DNA from 2 places in the Rhizobium sp. PRIMUS64 genome. Region 2 is predicted to be linked to the other one. Evidence: riboswitches for the same ligand, from Rfam matches in the RefSeq annotation. Region 2 holds a riboswitch; the other holds the start of a gene.
What was found. A riboswitch is a leader RNA that binds a small molecule or an ion and turns the genes downstream of it on or off. The one in region 2 is predicted to bind S-adenosylmethionine.

Region 1: linked by a shared signal. The riboswitch ahead of metA (homoserine O-succinyltransferase) and the one ahead of MOV76_RS35820 (O-succinylhomoserine sulfhydrylase) in region 2 are both predicted to bind S-adenosylmethionine.

What each region holds. Positions count from the first base shown of each region.
Region 1 is NZ_JALBGX010000057.1:6,586-19,096, forward strand. It holds gene MOV76_RS21515 (MDR family MFS transporter) at 1-396, opposite strand, end outside; gene MOV76_RS21520 (MarR family winged helix-turn-helix transcriptional regulator) at 513-1,040, shown strand; gene MOV76_RS21525 (thiamine diphosphokinase) at 1,143-1,799, shown strand; gene MOV76_RS21530 (ABC-F family ATP-binding cassette domain-containing protein) at 1,803-3,620, shown strand; gene MOV76_RS21535 (hypothetical protein) at 3,741-4,370, shown strand; gene MOV76_RS21540 (ABC transporter ATP-binding protein/permease) at 4,442-6,331, opposite strand; SAM riboswitch at 6,444-6,521, shown strand; gene metA (homoserine O-succinyltransferase) at 6,569-7,492, shown strand; gene MOV76_RS21550 (aldose epimerase family protein) at 7,719-8,741, shown strand; gene MOV76_RS21555 (GntR family transcriptional regulator) at 8,905-9,678, shown strand; gene MOV76_RS21560 (SIS domain-containing protein) at 9,675-10,706, shown strand; gene nagA (N-acetylglucosamine-6-phosphate deacetylase) at 10,706-11,857, shown strand; gene MOV76_RS21570 (SIS domain-containing protein) at 11,979-12,511, shown strand, end outside.
Region 2 is NZ_JALBGX010000182.1:141-10,323, reverse strand. It holds gene phoU (phosphate signaling complex protein PhoU) at 1-626, shown strand, start outside; gene phoB (phosphate regulon transcriptional regulator PhoB) at 774-1,457, shown strand; gene MOV76_RS35845 (GcrA family cell cycle regulator) at 1,639-2,172, opposite strand; gene MOV76_RS35840 (aspartate aminotransferase family protein) at 2,592-3,791, shown strand; gene argF (ornithine carbamoyltransferase) at 3,832-4,746, shown strand; gene MOV76_RS35830 (Hsp33 family molecular chaperone) at 4,837-5,829, shown strand; gene apaG (Co2+/Mg2+ efflux protein ApaG) at 5,858-6,250, opposite strand; gene MOV76_RS35820 (O-succinylhomoserine sulfhydrylase) at 6,493-7,677, opposite strand; SAM riboswitch at 7,720-7,798, opposite strand; gene MOV76_RS35815 (2'-deoxycytidine 5'-triphosphate deaminase) at 7,872-8,966, shown strand; tRNA gene MOV76_RS35810 (tRNA-Gly) at 9,026-9,099, shown strand; gene MOV76_RS35805 (hypothetical protein) at 9,126-9,404, opposite strand; gene MOV76_RS35800 (VOC family protein) at 9,826-10,183, shown strand, end outside.

The DNA of each region.
Region 1 (12,511 bases), on a different contig from region 2:
GGCGTTGACGGCGAAGATCGACACCATGATGCCGCCGCCGCCAAGGCCCTGCAGCACGCGGGCGGCGATCAGCGTATTCATCGAGACCGCAAGGCCGCAGACCGCCGAGCCGACGGTGAAGATCATGATCGCCGTCATCATCACATATTTGCGGCCGAACAAGTCGCCGAGCTTGCCGTAGAGCGGCATGACGGCGCTCAGCGACAGGAGATAGGCCGAGCCGATCCAGCCGAAACGCTCGAGATGGCCGAATTCACCGACGATCGTCGGCAGAGCCGTGGAGACGATCTGATTATCAAGCGTCGCCATGAACATGGCGGTCATCAGGAAAAGGAAGAGGATAAGCCGGCGACGAGGATCCGTCACGAGCGGCGCAGGCGCGAGTTGCATGTCCATGGGAGGCATCGTTCCGGGTTGATGTGCTTTTATGTGCTAACAGCATATAGTTGTCAATGGCACATTAATGACGTCGGCATATTCAATTTTCGAATCGGCTCTGTTATGGTCCAGTGATGAGCGACGTCCTGACCAAGACCCTTTCTGCGGAGCCGGCCGAGCCGGATCGTGAAAACGTGCCGCGTATCGGCCGGAGCATGGCACGCATGCGGCTGATGACCGGGCGTCGGCTGATCGGCCGGCTGGCGATCCAGAGTGCTGCACCAGGCCTTGAGCTTTCGCATCTCGACGTGCTCGATGCCGTGCGGAGGGCGCAGCCTGCCGGCGAGGTCACGGTCGGCCTGATCGCGGAGATGCTGCGCATCGATCCGTCACGGGCAAGCCGGGTGGTCGCCGACATGGTCGGGCGTAACGTGTTGCGCCGCGAGGCCTCGCAGGCCGATGCGCGGCGGATCGTCGTCGTCATGACCGAGGTCGGCCAGGACCTGCTTGCCGAGATCGTCGCGCAGAAGCTTGCAATCATTTCCGAGATCGTTTCCGACTGGCCGCAGGAAGATGTCGAGCGCTTCGCAGCGCTTTTCGAGCGCTTCATCGGCGGCTACGAGGCGGTCTTCCTGTCGCGCGACAAGGATACGCCGGGCTAGGCGGCAGTTCAAAGTGATCGAGCGTCCTGTTGGTGTTGGACGCGCGGCGCTTTCAGGCAAGCGGCGCCCCTTCCCCTCGACCCCCCGTTTGCGCTAAGGGCAATGCCCATGAGCCAATCCACCTTCACAATTCTCCTTGGCGGCGAACTCAGCCTGACGGAGCGCCTGCGCCATGCCATCGCCGACAGCCGCTTCATTGCGGCCGATGGCGGCATGCGGCATGCGGCAGCACTCGGCATCGAGCCGGAGCTCTGGGTCGGTGATTTCGATTCGACACCGGCCGATCTCGCGAATGCATTTCCCAATGTGCCGAAACAGCCTTATCCGGCAGCGAAGGCGGCGACGGACGGCGAAATCGCCGTGGCGGAAGCAATCGCGCGGGGCGCGCGGCGGCTCATCCTCGCCGGCGCGCTCGGCGGTGAACGCTCCGACCACGCGCTTCAGCACCTGCTGTCGGCCGTCAGCCTGGCGGAAGAGGGTTTCGACCTGCTGCTGACCTCGGGCAAGGAAGAGGCAGTGCCGCTGGTTGCCGGTACGATCGAACTGGACCTTCCCAAGGGCAGCCTGTTTTCCGTGCCCGGATTCAGCGAGCTGAGAGGGCTTTCCATCGAGAATGCGCGTTATCCGCTGGCGGATTTCCATCTGCCTTTCGGCTCGTCGCGCACCATTTCCAATGTTGCGGAAGGCACCGTTCGCTTTTCGCTCCGCAGCGGCCGGGCAATCGTGCTCGCCCGGCCCTATGATCTTTCCGGAGTCTGATTTTTGGCCCCTCCCATTCTAAAACTCGACGATATCTTCCTGAGCTTCGGCGGCGCACCGCTTCTGGCGGGTGCTAGCCTGCAGATCGAGGCCGGTGACAAAATCTGTCTCGTCGGGCGTAACGGCTCGGGAAAATCGACGCTGCTGAAGATTGCCGCCGGCCTGGTCGAGGCACAGTCCGGCGAGGTCTTCCGCCATCCGTCCTCGACGGTGCGCTATCTCGAACAGGCGCCGGATTTTGCCGGCTTCAATACGGTGCAGGCCTATGCCGAGGCCGGCCTCGGGCCGGGCGATGACCCCTATCGTGTCACCTATCTGCTGTCGCATCTCGGGCTGACCGGCGATGAAGACCCCAGAATGCTGTCCGGTGGCGAATCGCGGCGCGTTGCCCTTGCCCGGGTTATGGCACCGGAGCCGGACATTCTTCTGCTCGACGAACCGACCAACCATCTCGACCTGCCAACGATCGAATGGCTGGAAGGCGAGCTGCAAAAGACGCGCAGCGCCCTGGTGCTGATCTCGCACGACCGGCGTTTTCTCGAAAAGGTCTCGACGGCAACCGTCTGGCTCGACCGCGGCACCTCACGCCGGCTCGACCGCGGCTTTGCGCATTTCGAAGCCTGGCGCGACCAGGTGCTGGAGGCCGAAGAACTGGAGCAGCACAAGCTCGGCAAGTCGATCGAGCGCGAGGAGCACTGGCTGCGCTATGGCGTCACGGCGCGGCGCAAGCGCAATATGCGCCGTCTCGGTGAGCTGCAGACGATGCGCTCGAACTATCGCGGCCACAAGGGGCCGCAGGGCACGGTGCAGGCGACGGTTTCGGACGCGCAGGAATCCGGCAAGCTGGTCATCGAGGCCGACAAGATCACCAAGAGCTTCGGCGAGCGGGCAATCGTCACGCCGTTTTCGATCCGCGTACATCGCGGCGACTGCATTGGTCTCGTGGGGCCGAACGGCGCCGGCAAGACGACGCTGCTGAAGATGCTGACCGGGCAGCTTGCGCCTGATAGCGGCACGGTGAAGCTCGGCACCAATCTGGAGATCGCGACGCTCGACCAGAAGCGCGAGGATCTCGACCCCGAGGATACGCTTGCCAATTATCTGACGGACGGGCGCGGCGAAAACCTGCTCGTCAACGGCGAGCAGCGCCATGTCACCGGCTATATGAAGGAATTTCTGTTCCAGCCGGAACAGGCGCGTACGCCGATCAGAAACCTCTCCGGCGGCGAACGCGCCCGGCTGATGCTGGCGCGCATCCTTTCGCGCCCGACGAATCTCTTGATTCTCGACGAGCCGACCAACGATCTCGATATCGAAACGCTCGATCTCCTGCAGGAGATTGTCGCCGGCTTTCCCGGCACCGTCATTCTCGTCAGCCACGACCGCGATTTCCTCGACCGCACCGTGACCTCGACGATCGCACCCGCCGTGCCGGATGCGCCTGATGGCCGCTGGATCGAATATGCCGGCGGCTACTCGGACATGCTTGTGCAACGCAAGGGCGCGCTCGAGGAGCGCAGAAAAGCCGAGAAGGCGGCGGAGAAGCCGAAGACGCAGGAGGCACCAGCGCCAGGCAGCTCGAAGGTCAAACTCTCCTTCAAGCAGAAATTCGCACTGGAAAACCTGCCGAAGGAAATGGCGAAGGCCGAAGCCGAAATCGCCAAGCGCGAACAGGTGATGGCAGATCCCAATCTTTTCACGCGCGATCCTGCCGCCTTCAACCGACTTGCCAGCGAGATGGAAAAACTGCGCGCCGGCCTGACAAAGATGGAAGAGGAGTGGCTGGAGCTCGAAATGCTGCGGGAAGAGCTGGAAGGCTGAGATTTTCTCGAGGCTGAAGGCTCACTTTTCCTTGATTCGTCAGTGTGTCGTCCTGCGGCATAAGGTGCCGTCCGGCAGCCGGGGATATTGCCGATCGCAATGGCGACAAGGAAAAGTCAGATGTCTCGCAAGCCCTATTCCGGAATTTTCACGGCGTTTGTCGCCGGTAGCCTCGTGACCCTTGCCCTGTCGCAAGCCGCGCAGGCGCAGGATGCCCAGCGCATTCGTGTTCGCGGCGCCATCGAAAGCCTCAGCGGCGATACGCTCGTCGTCAAGACGCGCGAGGGCAGCGATGCGACGATCGCGCTGAAATCCGGCTGGAAGGTCGGCGGCATCAAGAAAGCCTCGGTCGAGGATATCAAGCCCGGCGATTTCGTCGGCGTCGCTTCACTTCCGAAGGGCACGGGCCCGGACGGGGCGATCGAGGTGCTGATCTTTCCGGCGTCGATGAAGGGAACCGGCGAGGGCAACCGTCCCTGGGATGCGCAGCCGAACAGCCAGATGACCAATGCGACCGTCAGCAACGCCGTCAAATCCGTGGACGGCCACACGATCACGCTGACTTATCAGGGCAAGGAAAAGACGATCGCGATTGCCGATGGCACGCCGATCGTGACGTTGGCGCCTGCGACCAAGGATGATCTGAAGCCCGGCGCCGGCGTCGTCGTCACCGGCGAAAAGGCGGCGGACGGCAGCATCTCGGCCAGCCAGATCGCCGTCGGCCTCAACGGCATCACGCCGCCGATGTGACCAGCGGCTCAAATCCTTACCTTATGCAGGCCGTCATCCCAAAACAGCTCCACACTTTTGGGCGGCATGTATTAAAGCGCCGGCGCGGGCACGGCGGCAGCGCCCGCACTGGCGCTGGCGCCGGTCTGGGCGACAGGCGGCTCCTCGGAAATTGACGGCAGCGCTTGCAGATGCAGCACGCGCGGCTTCAGCGCCTCGAGATAGGCCTCGGAGCGGCCGATATAGATCATGCCGCTTTCGGGCATGGAGACGAGCAGGTTGGCCATTGTTTCCTGCAGTTCCGGCTCCATGCCTTCCAGCACTTCGTCGAAGATGATCCAGCGCGGGCGCACGAGCAGGAGGCGGGCAAATCCGATCGCTTTCTGCTGGTCGCCTTCGAGCAGCTTGTCCCAGCGGGCGCGGGTATCGAGCCTTGCGATCAGCGAATGCAGGCCAACCTTGTCGAGGGCCGCCTCGACGGCGGCTTTCTCGTAGGCTTCGGGACGTTCGGGAAAGGCCAGCGCCTCGCGCAGCGTGCCGCCGGGAACATAAGCAACCTGCGGAACGAAGAGCATGTCGTCGATTGGCGGCAGGCCCATCGTGCCACTACCGCACGGCCAGAGGCCGGCCATCGCCTGGAACAGCAGCTTGCGGTTGACGCTGTGATCGCCGTTGATCATGATCCTTTCGCCGGCCTTGATCACGACATTGGTTTCACGCAGTCGGAAACCGCCGCATTCCTCGATATCTTCGCCGACTTTGGCGACGATCACCACATCCTTCAACGTCAGTGTGTCGGGCGCGGCGTTTTCATAGGCGATGCTGTCCTTCAGGTCGAAGTCCTCGTCCATGTCGAGCAGCGCCTGGCGGAAATCGGTGACGCGCATCAGCGTGGCGCGCCACTCGGCGATCGGGCCGAAATTGGAGACATACCAGCGCAGCGCCGTGTTGACCTGGTTGAAGGCGCCGACCGACATCATCAGCTGGCCGAGGGTGAGGCCGCCGGAGAAATAAGCTGGGGCGGCAACGATGATCGGGATGACGATTACCAGCCAGCCGTAGCCGGCCGAAACCCAGGTGAGATTGGTATTGGCCATGGCGAGCCGCTTGACGACTGTCAGTACCGAGCTGATGTCGGTGTTGATACGTCGGCGCTCGTTCTCCTCGCCGCGGGCAACGGTGATCGCCGGCATGTTCTCATTGGCATGCATCAGCGTGAAGCGAAGCTCGGCTTCTTTCGAAAAACGGTCGGCATTGAGCTTGACCAGCTTGCGGCCGACGACCTGGCTCAGCACCGAGGCGGAAGCGGCATAGAAAATCGCCGCCCAGACCATGTAGCCCGGAATGGAGAAGCTGTGGCCGCTGATGCGGAAGATGAAGCCGCTCGAAAGCTCCCAGAGCACGCCGATGAAGCTCACCAGGAGGATGGTCGACTGCAGCAGGCCGAGAACGAGCCCTGTCGTGCTTTCGGCAAGGTTGCGGGAATCCTCGTGCAGACGCTGGTCCGGATTGACGCCGATCAGGCCGCTGGAGGCAAGCCGCAGTGCCCGCTTGCGCTTCAGCCACTGGTCGACGAGATCGCGTGACAGGCCTTCACGCATATAGAGCGCCGTCATCTGGTTCAGCCAGGCCTGCAGCACGTTGAGCAGCAGCAGCGTGCCGGCGATCATCGCGAAGATTTCGAGTTGGTGGAAGAATTCGCCGAGGTCGCGGCGCTCCAGCGAGTCATAGAAGGGCGCATTCCACTCGTTCAATATGACCTGGCCGTAGGACGTCGCCAGGATAACGAGGATCAGCACGGTCGCCAGAAACAGCACCCTGCCACGCACTTCCGAATTCCAGAATGCTGAGAACATGACGCCGAGGCGATATGTCAGGCTGAAATCATACCCTACCCTATCCTGCCTCCGGATGCCCGGCCTCCCCTCAATCTTATCTGCCATTACGCTTTTCCAAATCGCCCATGCCCCTATAAATAACATGGTGGCGTTACGGGTCTATCAACAGATTCTATCATTCATTAAACTGTGATGATGCGGCAGAGGTCACTTGACTGCAGTCGACAGTTGATTCGCGACCCGACTGGGTCTAATTAAAGCGCTCCGTGGTGATTTGGCCGGCCGGCTTGCAGCCACGTTAAAAAAATCGCTAAAGGGCCGCGTGCGGACCGGTAGCGATTTTTTTCGCCGCCGGTTTTTGTTTTTGATCGAGTGACCGCAATGCCCATCAAGATCCCCGATACGCTGCCCGCCTTCGAAACCCTGGTTCAGGAAGGTGTGCGGGTGATGACCGAGACGTTGGCGATCCGTCAGGATATCCGACCGTTGCAGATCGGGCTGCTCAACCTCATGCCGAACAAGATCAAGACCGAATTGCAGATGGCGCGTCTCGTCGGCGCCTCGCCGCTGCAGGTGGAACTGTCGCTCATCCGTATCGGCGGCCACAAGGCGAAGAATACGTCAGAAGATCATCTGCTTGCCTTCTACCAGACCTGGGAGGAGGTAAAACACCGCAAGTTCGACGGCTTCATCATCACCGGGGCGCCGATCGAGCTCTTGCCCTATGAGGACGTCACCTATTGGGCGGAGATGCAGCAGATTCTCGACTGGACGGAAACGAATGTCCATTCGACGATGAACGTCTGCTGGGGCGCGATGGCGGCGATCTATCATTTCCACGGCGTTCCGAAATACGAGCTCAAAGAGAAGGCCTTCGGGGTTTACCGCCACCGCAACCTGAAGCCTTCGTCGATCTATCTCAACGGCTTTTCCGACAATTTCGAAGTGCCGGTGTCGCGCTGGACCGAAGTGCGCCGCGCCGATATCGAGAAGTCCGAAAACCTGGAGATCCTGATGGAATCACCCGAGATGGGCGTGTGTCTCGTGCACGAGAAGAAGGGCCGGCGGCTCTACATGTTCAACCATGTCGAATATGATTCCACCTCGCTTTCCGACGAGTATTTTCGCGACGTCGATGCCGGCGTGCCGATCAAGATGCCGCACAATTACTTCCCGCATAACGATCCGGCGCTTGCGCCGCAGAACCGCTGGCGCAGCCATGCGCATCTCCTGTTCGGCAACTGGATCAACGAAATCTACCAGACGACGCCCTTTGATGTGGAAGAGATCGGCACGGACCTCTGACCTTGCCGATCGCGCCCCGAGCCGGTGCCGCCGCCTCACTGCTGCGGCATTTTCTTTCTGATCCGCCGGTTGCGGAATGAAGCAAATGCGGGCAGGTTCCTGTCCCGAACCCTACCACACCGCGCGTCTTCATCGGACGTGCAATGCACAGTTTGAATCGCTGCAAATTCCTCAAATCGATTCCGAATTGAGGAATTCGCATCAGAGATAGAATGGACGGTCGATCATGTCGGATAAGTTGGAGCGGGACGTTTTCGGGCAGACGAAGGCGGGCGAAACCGTCTATCGCGTCGTGATCAAGGGCGGTGGGCTGACGGCCAAGATCATAAGCTGGGGCGCAGTCATCCAGGATTTGCGCCTCGAGGGACATGACGCGCCGCTGCAGCTCGGCTTCGACGATTTCGACAGCTACCCCCTCTATTCATCCTATTTCGGCGCGACACCCGGCCGCTGCGCCAACCGCGTCGGCGGCGGCAGGTTTACGCTTGACGACAAGGACTATCAGCTCGAACTGAATGAAAACGGCGTGACGCATCTGCATGGCGGCAGCGACAATATCGCCAAACGCAACTGGACGATCGTCGAGCATGACGTCGACCGCGTGGTGCTGAAGATCGTCGATCCCGATGGCCGCGCCGGCTATCCCGGCAATTGCACCATCCAGGCGACTTTCTGGGTGCATGGCAACGGTGAACTGTCGATCACCTACGAATCGACCAGCGACCAGCCGACGCTCGCCAATGTCTGCCAGCACGCCTATTTCAATCTCGACGGTCGCGACGATGCGCTTGGCCACGATATCATGATTGCCGCCGATCATTATCTGCCGACCGATGAGAAGCAGGTGCCGACCGGCGAGATCCGTTCCGTCGAGGGCACCGAATTCGATTTCCGCGAGATGGCGCCGATGAAGCGTTTCGTCGGCAGCGAACAGGTGTTCTACGACCATAATTTCTGCCTGTCCGCCGAGCGCACCGCCAAACGAACCGTTGCGCTCGCCCGCAGCCTTTATTCCGGTGTGTCGCTGGAAGTGCGCAGCACCGAGCCAGGCGTCCAGTTCTATGCCGGCTTCAAGCTCGATACCGGGGCTCCCGGCATCGGCGGGCGCAAATACGGTCCATTCGCCGGCTTCTGCCTGGAGACGCAGGTCTGGCCGGATGCCATCAATCACCAGGGTTTTCCGAATGCGGTTCTGCGCCCCGGCGAAGTGCTGCGCCAGGAGACGGATTATATCTTCACCAAGAACTGAGCGTCCTCCAGCGCCGCGCGTTTCTAACGCGGGGCGCTGTCGACGCACGGTTGTCAGATTTGGTCGCTATGAAAACCCTCGCCGGCCCGCCGGCGAGGGTTTTTTCTTTCGGCACTCGATTCTGTCTTGCCGATTGGTCCTATATAGGTTCTATTGCGCGTCCATGGATAGAACCAGTCTGATAGCGGAATTGAATAGCCGCGGCCTGCGTGACGAGGCATTGACCGGGCCGCTCTACAAGCGGCTGGCGCAGACGCTGACCGGCCTCATTCAGGAAGGGCTGCTGAAGCCCGGCACCGCACTCCCGGGCGAGCGCGACCTTGCCGAAGCTCTGAAGCTCGGCCGTGTGACCGTGCGCACCGCCTATCGCGATCTGATGGCGTCCGGCGCATTGGAATCGCGCCACGGAAGCGGTACTTTCGTGTCGAGCAGAGTGGAGCGGATGGAACAGTCGCTCTGGCGGCTTTCCTCCTTCTCCGCCGACATGCGTTCACGCGGGCGTCTGCCGGCCGCACGGATATTGTCGCGGGCGGTCAATACGCCGTCGCCGGAGGAATCCTTCCTGCTCGGCCTCGGCGGCGACGAGCCGGTGCTGAGACTCGACCGCTTGCGCCTTGCCGACGGCCTGCCGCTGGCGATTGAACGCGCCGTGGTGCCGATCAAGTTCCTCGGGCACGATGCCGGCGGCGAGGGATCGCTCTACGATGCGCTGACGGCCAGCGGCCACAGGCCCGTGCGCGCGCTGCAGCGGCTGACGGCGGTCACGCTCGACCCGTCCTCCGCCGCAATCCTGAACGTCAAATCAGGCGCGCCGGCGCTCCTGATCGAACGCGTCTCGCGCCTGGAAGACCAGCGCGTCGTCGAATACACCCGCTCGCATTATCGCGGCGATGCCTATGATTTCGTAGCCGAATTGAGAATCGGAGATGACCTATGAATGACAACCAGTCACTGATGCTGCAAGAAGCCGGCCAATCGCCAGAGGTGGTGGCCACGCTTCTCGAAAAGGAAAAACCGGTCTTTGCCGAGATTGCCCGGCTGTTTTCGTCCGCCCGCCCGAGCGTGGTGACGACGGCGGCGCGCGGCTCCTCGGACCACGCCGCCACCTTTTTCAAATATCTTTTCGAGATTACCTGCGGCGTTCCGGTCGCCTCGGTCGGTCCGTCGATCGCTTCCGTCTACGGTGCGGCGCTGCATCTGAAGGGCGGCGTCCATTTCACCGTCTCGCAGTCGGGTGCCAGCCCCGATATCGTCGCGTTGCAGGATGCGGCGAAGAAGGGCGGAGCGACGACGATCGCCGTCGTCAACGTCACCGACAGCCCGCTTGCGAAACAGGCCGATATCGTTCTCGGCCTCAATGCCGGCGCGGAAAAGAGCGTCGCGGCGACGAAATCCTTCATAGCCTCGGTCGCCGCCCTTGCCGGTGTGACGGCTGCGATCGGCGGCGCGTCCGACCTGCAGGCCGCGCTCGACAAGCTGCCGCAGGCGCTGTCGGCGACCGCCGGGATCGACACGGCGGCAGCCGAGGAGGTGCTGTTCAATGCGACCTCGCTCTATACCGCCGGCCGCGGCCCGGCCTTTGCGATCGCACTCGAAGCGGCGCTGAAGGCCAAGGAAACCTCCGGCCTGCATGCCGAGGCCTTCTCGCTGGCGGAACTGATGCACGGCCCCATGCGCCTGGTGCAGCCGGGCTTCCCGATCGTCGCCTTCGCACCCGACGATGCGGCCTTCGCCAACAATGTCCAGGCGCTGGAGCGCCTGCAGAAGCTCGGCGCCACCACTGTCGGCTTCTCGGCGCAGCCGCTTTCCGGTGTCCATCTGCGCGTGCCGACAACGGGCAACGGCCTCGTCGATCCGCTGGTGTCGCTGCTCGTCTATTACCGGCTGATCGAGTCGGTGACGCGCCGCAAGGGCTTTGATCCCGACAAGCCGGCGAACCTGCTCAAGGTGACGGAGACGGTCTGATGGTCCGCAAGATCTTCCTCGGCGCCCGCATCTTCGACGGCGAGCGCTTCCATGACGACAAGGCGCTCATCGTTGCCGATGGCCGCGTCGAAGCGATCGTCGCCAGAGATGATCTGCCGGACGGCGAGGTGGTGACGCTTGCGGGCGGTATTCTGTCGGCCGGCTTCATCGATGCGCAGGTCAATGGCGGCGCCGGGCGGATGCTGAACGACGAGCCTTCCGCCGCCTCGATGGACATTATCGCCGGCGGGCACCGGCCCTATGGCACGACGTCGCTGCTGCCGACACTGATTACCGATACATCAGAAGCGTCCATTGCCGCCATCGAGGCGGCCAAGGAGGCTGTCAAGGCGAACCGCGGCGTTGCCGGTCTGCATCTCGAAGGTCCGCATCTGGCGCCTGCGAGGAAGGGTGCGCATCTGGCCGAACTGATGCGACCGGTGGAGGACCGCGACGTCAAGGCCTTCATCCAGGCACGCGAGGCGATCGGCACTCTGCTCGTCACAATGGCGGCCGAGCAGGTGACGGTTGCCCAGGTGCGCGAGCTTGCGGAAGCCGGTGTCACCATCAGCATCGGCCATTCCGATTGTTCGAGCGAGGCGGCGGAAGAGCGTTTCGATGCCGGCGCGCGGGGCGTCACGCATCTCTTCAACGCCATGAGCCAGCTGGGACACCGTGCGCCTGGTCTCGTCGGCGCGGCGATCGATCATCCCTCGACCTGGTGCGGCATCATCGCCGATGGCCATCACGTCGATCCGAAGGCCTTGCGCACGGCACTGCGCGCCAAGCGCGGCGAAGGCAAGCTGTTCTTCGTCACCGACGCGATGTCGCTTGTCGGCTCGGAGAAGGATTCGTTCACGCTGAACGGGCGCACCGTCCGGCGCGAAAGAGGCGGCTTCTGCTCGAAGCTGGTGCTTTCCGACGGCACGCTGGCCGGTTCCGATGTCGACATGATCTCGACGATCCGTTACGGCGTCACCTATCTCGATCTGACGCTCGCCGAGGCGTTACGCATGGCGACCCTTTATCCGGCCCGGTTCCTCCGGCTTGCTGATCGCGGCCATCTCTCGCCGGGGACACGCGCCGATCTCGTGCATCTGACCGATGCGCTTGCCGTCACCGCCACCTGGCTCGGCGGCGAAGCGGCCTGAACGCTAAGGCGCGTTGCGATCTTTCAGATTCGCTCTTCGCGCTTTAGATCTTTGTTTTTACGCATGTCGTTATCGCAAAACCGCGGCACACTTTTGCGCGACATGCTCTAGGAGAAGCGGGATGACCGACATTACCGATGCCTATTTCTCCAACCTGATCGGCCGGCTGGAAGAGCTGAAGCAGGTGCTTGCCGAGCCGATGGCGCAGGCAGCAGCCGTCATCCTTGATGCTGCCCACGGCGACAAGCGCGTCTATGTCTTTGGCACCGGCCATTCGCATATGCTGGCGGAAGAGGTGCACTATCGTGCCGGCGGGCTCGCTTTCACCGTGCCGGTGCTCGTCGGCTCGGCCATGCTGCATGAGGGTGCGGTCATCAGTTCGGTGTATGAGCGGACACAGGGCCTGGTGCGGCCGATGCTGGAGCGTTACGGCATGCAGCCGGGCGATGTCATCATCATTGCCTCCAATTCCGGCGTCAACGCCGCGCCGATCGAGGCCGCCGACTATGCGCGCGAAATCGGCGCAAAGGTGATCGCCATCACCTCGATCGCCTATTCCTCAGCGATCGCCAATGGCCGCCGGCGGCTCGCCGACGTGGCCGATGTGGTGCTCGATAACGGGCTGCCGCCGGGTGATGCCGTTGTCAATCTCGA
Region 2 (10,183 bases):
AGATGGTCAGCGAAGCCGTGCGCGCCCTCGTCAACGGCGATACCGCGCTGGCGCAGAAGGTCATTTCGGACGATGTGATCCTCGATCACGCCGAACGCGAAATCGGCGACAAGGCGATCGTCACCATCGCCCGCCGTCAGCCGATGGCTTCGGACCTGCGCGAAATCATGGGTTCGATCCGCATCGCCGCCGATCTCGAACGTGTCGGCGACCTCGGCAAGAACACCGCCAAGCGCGTCATCGCCGTCCAAAGCACCGGCGTTCCCCGCAAGCTTGCCCGCGGCCTCGAGCATCTGTCCGAGCTGGCGCTCGTCCAGCTCAAGGAAGTGCTCGACGTCTACACCAATCGTTCCGCAGACAAGGCGAATGCGATCCGCGAACGCGACAACGAGATCGACGCGATGTACACCTCGCTGTTCCGCGAGCTCCTGACCTACATGATGGAAGATCCGCGCAACATCACCAGCTGCACGCATCTTCTCTTCTGCGCCAAGAACATCGAGCGTATCGGCGACCACGCCACCAACATCGCCGAGACGATCTTCTACATGACGACAGGCGCGCAGCCGGAAGGCGACCGTCCGAAGGACGACAGCGCCAACACCGTCGGCGCGGTGACGGAATAGCCGCCCGGGCCAGTCGCCCGGACCAGTCAATTGCGTGCGCGCCCGTCCGGGCGCGCAAAGAGGTCGCAGCCAATTTCTGAATTTGCGCAGGATGCATTGCTTAAATCACCCCCGATTTAAGGATCATGCGCGAGGAGACCGACACGCATGATCCCGAGAGTTGCAGTTGTTGAAGACGAGGAAGCCCTCAGCGTGCTTCTTCGCTACAATCTCGAAGCGGAAGGCTTCGAGGTCGATACCATCCTTCGTGGCGACGAAGCCGAAATGCGGCTTCAGGAGCGCACGCCCGATCTTCTCATCCTTGATTGGATGCTGCCCGGCGTCTCCGGCATCGAGCTCTGCCGGCGTCTGCGCATGCGGCCGGAAACCGAGCGCCTGCCGATCATCATGCTGACGGCGCGCGGCGAAGAGAGCGAGCGTGTTCGCGGATTGTCGACGGGCGCCGACGATTATGTCGTTAAGCCCTTCTCGACCCCCGAGCTCGTTGCCCGCGTCAAGGCGATGCTGCGCCGCGCCCGCCCCGAGGTGCTGTCGACGGTGCTGAAATGCGGTGACATCGAGCTCGACCGCGAGACCCATCGCGTCCATCGCAAGACCCGCGAAGTCCGCCTCGGCCCCACCGAATTCCGCCTGTTGGAATTCCTGATGTCGTCACCGGGTCGGGTCTTCTCCCGCTCGCAGCTTCTGGACGGCGTCTGGGGCCACGATATCTATGTCGACGAGCGCACCGTCGACGTCCATGTCGGCCGCCTGCGCAAGGCGCTGAATTTTTCCAACATGCAGGACGTCATCCGCACCGTCCGCGGCGCCGGTTATTCGATGGAAGCCTGAGGGCTTCCATTTGAGTTGCTGACAAATCCCTGGCAAAACCGCGACGTCATCCTCGGCCTCGTGCCGAGGATCTGCGCTCGGCACAAGGCCGAGCATGACGGAGGAAAACCTGAGCTTCCATCCAGCAACAAAAAAACGGGCCACTCGGCCCGTTTCTGCATTCTAACGATGGTCAGCCCGCTCAGCTGGCCCGCGCGGCTGCCCGGCGGCGTTCGTTGACCGGCTGGTAGGCAAGCTTCTGGTGATAGCTGCAATAGGGCGAATTGTCGGGGGATTCGCAGCCGCAGAAATGGAAGTCGTCCTTCAGCGGATCGCCGACCGGCCACTTGCAGGTGCGTTCGGTCAGTTCCGTCAGGCCGAGGCGTCGGGAAATCGGCACGACCACGTTGCCTCTCGGCACGTATTCCATTTCCTCGATCGTTTCGATCTCGATCTCTTCCTTCAGCATGGTCGCGCCCTGCTGGCGGGTAACGGTGCGCGTGGCGACCCGTGAGGCGTAGTTCGGCGCGCGCGGCGCCGACGTATTGCGCTTCGGCGTTCGTGCGGCGGTGTTGGTGCCGCCGGCCTTGGCACGGCCCGGAAGGCTCAGCCGGTGCACTTTGCCGATGACCGCATTTCTGCTGACTCCGCCAAGCTGCGCAGCGATCTGGCTGGCGCTCAGTCCTTCGGCCCAAAGTTTCTTGAGTTTCTCGACCCGCTCGTCTGTCCAGTTCATGCCCTGTCTCCACCTTTTGCGTTGGTGATGGCAGAATCCCTCACCGTTGTCCCGGGAGCTCCGAAACAAGAAACGCTTGATCAATTTTGGTGACTAGTTCCGCCGCATGCAGTCTAGTAATTGATCTTTAACCTAGTGTGAGGCTGACTCCGTGACAAGAGTCGCATGAATCCGGATGAATCGAATTCGTAGTTTTCCCCAACTTGCTGCCTCTGCGTGGCATTTCTGCAATAATGCCTGTTGAAGACTGAAAATGCCGCTGTACACCCTTGCTGCATACGCTAAGGGCGCAGTTTTGTTGACATTGCAGCGCGAAAAGGAAATAGTGCCCCTCGCCGCCGCAAGGCGGCATTTTTGATTTTTCGGGCCTGGTTTCCTTAGCCGGAGTCATTGCCCGGCAACTTGATGGAGATCGCGCCATGGCTGAAGCCGCGCCGCTTTATGACACCTATTCTCGTGCCCCGCTGCGGTTCGAGCGAGGCGAGGGCGTGTGGCTGATCACCGAAAGCGGCGAGCGATATCTCGATTTCGGCGCTGGCGTTGCCGTCACGTCAGTCGGCCACAGCAATCCGCATGTCGTGGGCGCACTGAAGGAGCAGGCCGACAAGGTCTGGCACCTGTCGAACATCTATGAGATCCCCGGTCAGGAACGTCTGGCAAAACGGCTGACGGACGCCACCTTCGCCGACAAGGTGTTCTTCACCAATTCGGGTGCCGAGGCGCTCGAATGCGCGATCAAGACGGCGCGCCGCTATCAGTTTTCCAAGGGCCATCCCGAGCGCTTCCATATCATCACCTTCGAAGGCGCCTTCCACGGACGGACGCTGGCGACGATCGCTGCCGGCGGCCAAGAGAAATATCTCGAAGGCTTCGGCCCCAAGGCGCCGGGTTTCGATCAGGTGGCTTTCGGCGACATCGAAGCGGTCCGCGCCGCGATCACCGATGCCACGGCTGGAATTCTCATCGAGCCGGTGCAGGGCGAGGGCGGTGTCCGTCCTGCCACCACCGAGTTCATGAAGGCGCTCCGCCAGCTCTGCGACGACAACGGCCTGCTGTTGATCCTCGACGAGGTCCAGACCGGCATCGGCCGCACCGGCAAGCTCTTCGCCCATGAATGGGCGGGCGTGACCCCCGACATCATGGCTGTCGCCAAGGGCATCGGCGGCGGTTTCCCGCTCGGCGCCTGCCTTGCCACATCAGAGGCCGCCTCCGGCATGAAGGCCGGCACGCATGGCTCGACCTATGGCGGCAATCCGCTCGCCATGGCCGTCGGCAGCGCCGTGCTCGACATCATCCTTGCCGATGGCTTCCTCCAGCATGTGCGCGACGTCGCACTGGTCTTCCGCCAGGGCCTCGCCTCACTGAAGGATCGTTATCCCGATGTGATCGAAGATATCAGAGGCGAGGGGCTGTTGCTCGGCGTCAAGGCTGCCGTTCCCTCAGCCGAACTGCTGCAGGCGATCCGCGCCGCCCATCTGCTCGGCGTGCCCGCCGGCGACAATGTCATCCGCCTTCTTCCGCCCCTCGTGGTCACCGCCGAGGAAGCCCGCGAGGGCCTTGCCCGCATCGAGCGCGCCGCCGAGAGCATTCGCGCCTCCAAGGTCAAGAAGACGGCTTGACGAGATTGCCGCCTTCGGGCGCAGCACAGGTAAGAAGACTATGGCTCCTAAACATTTCCTCGATCTTTCGGCGGTCACATCAGCCGATCTCAGAACCATCATGAACGATGCGCTCGCCCGCAAGCAGGCCTTCAAGGCCGGCAAGGGCGACAAGCCGCTCGCCGGCAAGATGCTGGCGATGATCTTCGAGAAGCCGTCGACGCGCACCCGCGTCTCCTTCGACGTCGGCATGCGCCAGCTCGGCGGCGAAACGCTGTTCCTGTCCGGCACCGAGATGCAGCTCGGCCGCGCCGAGACGATCGGCGACACCGCCAAGGTGCTGTCGCGCTATGTCGATGCGATCATGATCCGCACCACCGAACATTCGCGGCTGGTCGAGCTTGCCGAGCATGCGACCGTGCCTGTGATCAATGCGCTGACGGATGACACCCATCCTTGCCAGATCATGGCCGACATCATGACCTTCGAAGAGCACCGCGGCCCGATCAAGGGCAAGACCATCGCCTGGACCGGCGACGGCAACAATGTGCTGCATTCGCTGGTCGAGGGGGCCGCGCGTTTCGGCTACCGCATGAACATGGCCGTACCCCTTGGCTCCGAGCCCAAGGATCACTATCTGAACTGGGCCCGCAATGAGGGCGCCGAAATCATGCTCTGCCATGATGCCGACCGTGCGGTCGCCGGCGTCGATTGCGTGGTGACCGATACCTGGGTCTCCATGAATCAGGAACATCGGGCCCGGGGTCACAATGTCTTCCAGCCTTATCAGGTCAACGCGGCCTTGATGGCCAAAGCCGGCAATGATGCATTGTTCATGCATTGCCTGCCCGCCCATCGCGGTGAGGAAGTGACGGACGAAGTGATCGACGGTCCGCAATCTGTGGTCTTCGATGAGGCGGAAAACCGTCTTCATGCGCAGAAGTCGATTCTTGCTTGGTGCCTGGGCGCGATCTGAACCATAATCGGACGTCGCGAGTCACAAACTCGCGACCGCGTGAGCGAAGGGCACGCTGGCCCATCGCTCTGAAAACTAGGAGTGAAAGCCATGGCAGAAGCTGCAGCCGCCCTCGGCCAGTTTGATTTCGCCGGCGATGACCATGTCGTCCCCTTCCAGGTGGAGGGGCTGGATGTGCGCGGTCGCGCCGTCCAGCTCGGCCCGATGCTCGATGCGATCCTCGAGCGCCATCATTATCCCGCACCCGTTGCCCGGCTGCTTGCCGAAGTCGTCGTGCTGACGGTGCTGCTCGGCACCTCGCTGAAGTTCGACGGCAAGTTCACGGTGCAGACCAAGGGCGATGGCCCGGTCGATCTCCTCGTCGCCGATTTCTCGACGCCGGAAAATGTCCGCGCCTATGCCCGTTTCGATCAGGCGCTGCTCAATAAGGCGATCGAGTCTGGTGAAACCGAGCCGGAGCAATTGCTCGGCAAGGGCGTGCTCGCCTTCACCATCGACCAGGGCAAGTTCAGCCAGCCTTACCAGGGCATCGTCGCGCTCGACGGCACTACGCTGGAAGAAATTGCCGGCGTCTATTTCCGCCAGTCGGAGCAGATCCCGACGCGCGTCCGCCTTGCCGCGGCCGAACTCTTCGATCGTGACGATGCGGGCAAGCCGCGCCATCGCTGGCGGGCAGGCGGCCTCGTCGCCCAGTTCCTGCCGGAAGCGCCGGAGCGCATGCGCCAGCCGGATCTCCACGGCGGCGACGGCGACACCGGCAACCGCCCGCATGGCGAGGACGATGCCTGGGTCGAAGCCCGTTCGCTGGTCGAGACCATCGACGCCGATGAACTCACCGATCCGCTTGTCGGTACCGAGCGGCTGCTGTTTCGCCTGTTCCACGAGCGCGGCGTGCGCGTCTATGAACCGCGCGCAGTCTTTGATCGCTGCAGCTGCTCGCGCGACAAGATCAAGGGTGTGCTGAAGGGCTTTTCGGCCGAAGAGATCGAAGCCAGCCAGGAAAACGGCGAAATCGCCGTCACCTGCGAATTCTGCTCGACCACCTACCGCTTCGAGCCGGCCGAGCTTCAGCCGGCCGAATAGTTCTGAAAAGAGGCGGTGCGCTATCGCCTCAGTTAAGCACGCGCAGCAGCCCGGGGGAATCCAGCGAGAAGGCGGGGATGTCGACATCGAACATCTCGCCTTCATCCGTTTCCATTTGGTAATGGCCGAACATCAGCCCTGAGGGCGTGTCGAGCGGGCAGCCGGAGGAGTATTCGTAGGTGTCGCCGGGGCTGAGCCGCGGCTGCTCGCCGACGACGCCGGGGCCCGTGACCTCGTCCACCTGTCCATTCTGATCGGTGATGTTCCAGTAACGGTTGACCAGGCGAACGGCGATGCCGGAATTGTTGCTGATGACAATCCGGTAACCCCAGACATAGCGATCGTCGTCCGGATCGGATTGCTCCTCCAGATAGAACGGTTCGACTATAACTTCGATGTCTCTTGTGAGGGCGCGATACATGCCTTGCACCTTAGTCAAGATATGTTACCCGTATCTTATAAGAGGCCCTGTCCGTCAAGAAACGGAACAATTATCATCGCTGAAACGGCTGTGATCCGAAGGGTTTTCGATCGTTAAGCCTAATTGTCAGTGTTAATTCCGGTTCGGAACGCCGCGGCGGGCAAACTTGTTCCCCCGGCCTCACCTTGTGAGGTCCGGCACGGCCGAACCCCAAATGAGGTCCGGCCGCGTTTATCCCTAGATCAGGCCGAAACCCTGGCAAGCGCCCGCGCGAAATCCTCGATCAGGTCGTCGGTATCCTCGATGCCGGCCGAAAGGCGGACCGTACCAGGCGAGATGCCGAGTTCGGCGCGCGCCTCTTCCGTCAGGTTCTTGTGCGTCGTCGTCGCCGGATGGGTGATCAGGCTCTTGCTGTCGCCGAGATTGTTGGAGATTTTGACGATCTCAAGCGCGTTCTGCAGCGCGAAGGCCGCATCCTTGCCGCCCTTCAGCTCGAAGGCGACCAGCGTCGAGCCGCCAGTCATCTGCTTGGCGATGATATCGGCCTGCGGATGGTCCTTGCGGCCGGGATAGATCACCTTGGCGACCTTGCCTTGCTCGGCCAGGAAATCGGCGATCTTTGCCGCATTCTCGGTCTGCTGGCGCACGCGCAGCGGCAGCGTCTCGATGCCCTTCAACAGCGTCCAGGCGTTGAACGGCGACATTGCCGGGCCGGTATGGCGGAAATAATCGTGCAGGTTCTCGTCGATCCATTCCTTGTCGGAAAGCACGACGCCGCCGAGGCAGCGGCCCTGGCCGTCAATATGCTTGGTGGCGGAATAAACGACGATATGGGCGCCGAGCTCCAGGGGCTTCTGGAAGAGCGGTGTCGCAAAGACGTTGTCGACGACGACCTTGGCGCCGATCTGGTTGGCGAGCTTGGCGACGCCTGCGATATCGATCACTTCGAGCGTCGGGTTGGTCGGGCTTTCCAGGAAGAACACCTTGGTCTTCGCCGTGATCGCCTTTTCCCAGTTCGCAAGATCCCGGCCGTCGATCAGCGTGCAGTCGATGCCGTATTTCGGCGCCAGCGTCTCGACGACCCAGCGGCAGGAGCCGAACAGGGCACGCGCAGCGACGATATGATCGCCGGCCTTCAGCTGGCAGAGGATCGCCGCGGTGACGGCGGCCATGCCGGAAGCGGTGGCGCGGGCGTCTTCGGCGCCTTCGAGCATGCACATGCGCTTTTCGAACATGTCGTTGGTCGGGCTGCCGTAGCGGGCGTAGATGAAGCCCTCGGTCTCGCCCTTGAAGCGGGCTTCGGCCGCCTCCGACGTCTCGTAGACGAAGCCTTGCGTGAGATAGATTGCCTCGGACGTCTCGCCATATTGCGAACGCAGCGTGCCACCGTGGACGAGTTGGGTTGCCGGGCGCCAGGTCTTGCTCATGCCATCACCTTCACATAACAAAAAAACCGGTCGCAAAAGCAGACCGGTTTCAACCCGGTCTTTTTAGCCACTTGTTTAACGTGGCTGCAAGCCGACCGGCCAAATCACCACGGGATAATTCTGCAATACTGCTGTTAGCTGCTTGCGTCAATTCCCCGAGTTTGGTTTTGTCGGCGGCAAATGATGGATGAGGCATGATGGCTCGTGAAACGGGAATTCTGGCGGATCGCGCGATCTCCGCGCTGTTCGAAACGGAGCGTCTGATCTCCGAACGGGAGCTGGACCGCGACCAGATCCAGCCGGCAAGCCTCGACCTGCGCTTGGGCGCCAAGGCGTTTCGCGTGCGCGCCAGCTTCATGCCCGGCCCCTCGCATCTGGTGTCCGACAAGCTCGACCGGCTGAGCCTGCATGTGATCGATCTCTCCGAGGGGGCGGTGCTCGAAACCGGCTGCGTCTACATCGTGCCGCTGATGGAGAGCTTAGCGCTGCCGGCAGACATGTCGGCCTCGGCCAATCCGAAGAGCTCGACCGGGCGCCTCGATATCTTCACCCGCGTCATTACCGATTACGCCCAGGAGTTCGACAAGATCCCGGCCGGCTATTCCGGCCCGCTCTATCTCGAAATCAGCCCGCGCACCTTCCCGATCGTCGTGCGCCGCGGCTCGCGCCTGTCGCAGATCCGTTTCCGCGTTGGTCAGGCGCTGCTCGGCGAGCCGGAACTGTTGAAGCTGCATGAAAGCGAGACGCTGGTCGCCAGCAAGCTGCCCAACGTTTCCGGCGGCGGCATCGCGCTGTCGATCGACCTCGCCGGAGACAAGGAGGGCCTGATCGGCTATCGCGGCAAACATCACACCGCCGTCGTCGATGTCGATAAGAAGGCCCAGCACGACATCTATGATTTCTGGGAACCGCTCTATAGCCGCGGCCGCAACGAGTTGATCCTCGATCCCGACGAGTTTTATATCCTCGTCTCGCGCGAGGCCGTGCACGTGCCGCCGGATTATGCCGCCGAGATGACCCCCTTCGATCCGCTGGTCGGCGAATTCCGCGTCCATTATGCCGGCTTCTTCGATCCGGGCTTCGGCCACGCGCCGGCTGGCGGCCGCGGCAGCCGCGCCGTGCTCGAAGTCCGCAGCCACGAGGTGCCCTTCATCCTCGAAGACGGCCAGATTGTCGGCCGCCTCGTTTACGAGCATATGCAGGAAAAGCCCGCCAGCCTTTACGGCTCCGGCCTCGGCTCCAACTATCAGGCCCAGGGCCTCAAGCTCTCGAAGCACTTCCGCATCTGAGCCCTCCCGGCGGCCGCGACTTGACAGCGGCCCCCATCTGTTGGAAATCTCGCATCAACGCGGGTGTAGCTCAATGGTAGAGCAGCAGCTTCCCAAGCTGAATACGAGGGTTCGATTCCCTTCACCCGCTCCAGCTCCCGCAAACTATACCTGATGCGCCTAATCCCCGAAAAACCGGATCGGCTTGTACCGACGATGCGCGATGATCAGGCTTCTGTCGGGCTGGATGATGTAGGTTTCCTCCACCTGCTGGCCGTACTGGTCAATGAAATCATGCGGAAAGGCGGACCCTACCGGTGATTTGGTGAGTTTGGTGCGCGGTTGGCCACTATAGGTGATGCTTCCCGGTATGGGTTCGAGGCCTGGGCCGCCATAGGTGACGGTGCTGCATCCGGCGAGAACGAGCGTGCCGATGAGGCCGATGATTGCAGGTTTCATGTCCATCCCTCCCAAATGCCGTGAATGACATCACTCTACGCCTCGCCGGAGAGAGCTGACGACACGAAAGCCCATGCCGCTCTTCAATCCTTTGGGAAGCATCGCCGGGGACGTCGTGATCGAGCGGCCGGACGCCACCTCCACCTCTTGATATTAGGGTGATAATCCCGTTCCTCCAGATGCACCGACGCATCCATTGCCGAAACCGGTGCCGTCTGCTAGATCGGCATCGTCGAAAAAGGCAGGATCGGTTGAGGTAAGCCCGGTTCCTTCCGCTGGAGCGTTAAGCGCTCCGGCGAAGCTCTGCTCCGTGCCATGGCACGAGAACCCGCGACGTGATCCGCATGAAGATGCGGGATCCCGGCGGCGTGCGGAGACGGCAAAAAGGCAGTCCCGGGATTTTTTTCGAACGGAGACTGTCATGCGCCTGAACCATCTCGATTTCCACGTTCCCGATATTGCTGCCACGGCGGATTTCTTGATCCGTCATTTCGGCCTGAGACTTAAGGATATGCGCGGTCAGAACGGCCTCGCGATCCTGGAAGACGATGCCGGCCTCGAAATTGTCCTCAGCCACGCCATCGCCAAGTTCGGCACCGCCGATCAGGTGGAGATCGGGCGCCAGACCTATCACATCGGCTTCATTTTGCCCGAAAGGGCGGATGTCGATGCGGTCCATGCCGGGCTTGCGGCTGCTGGTGCTGATCTGTCTGGCCCGCCGGTCGCCATGCGCGGCGGCTGGCTGTTTTATTGCACGGCGCCCGGAAACATCCTGGTCG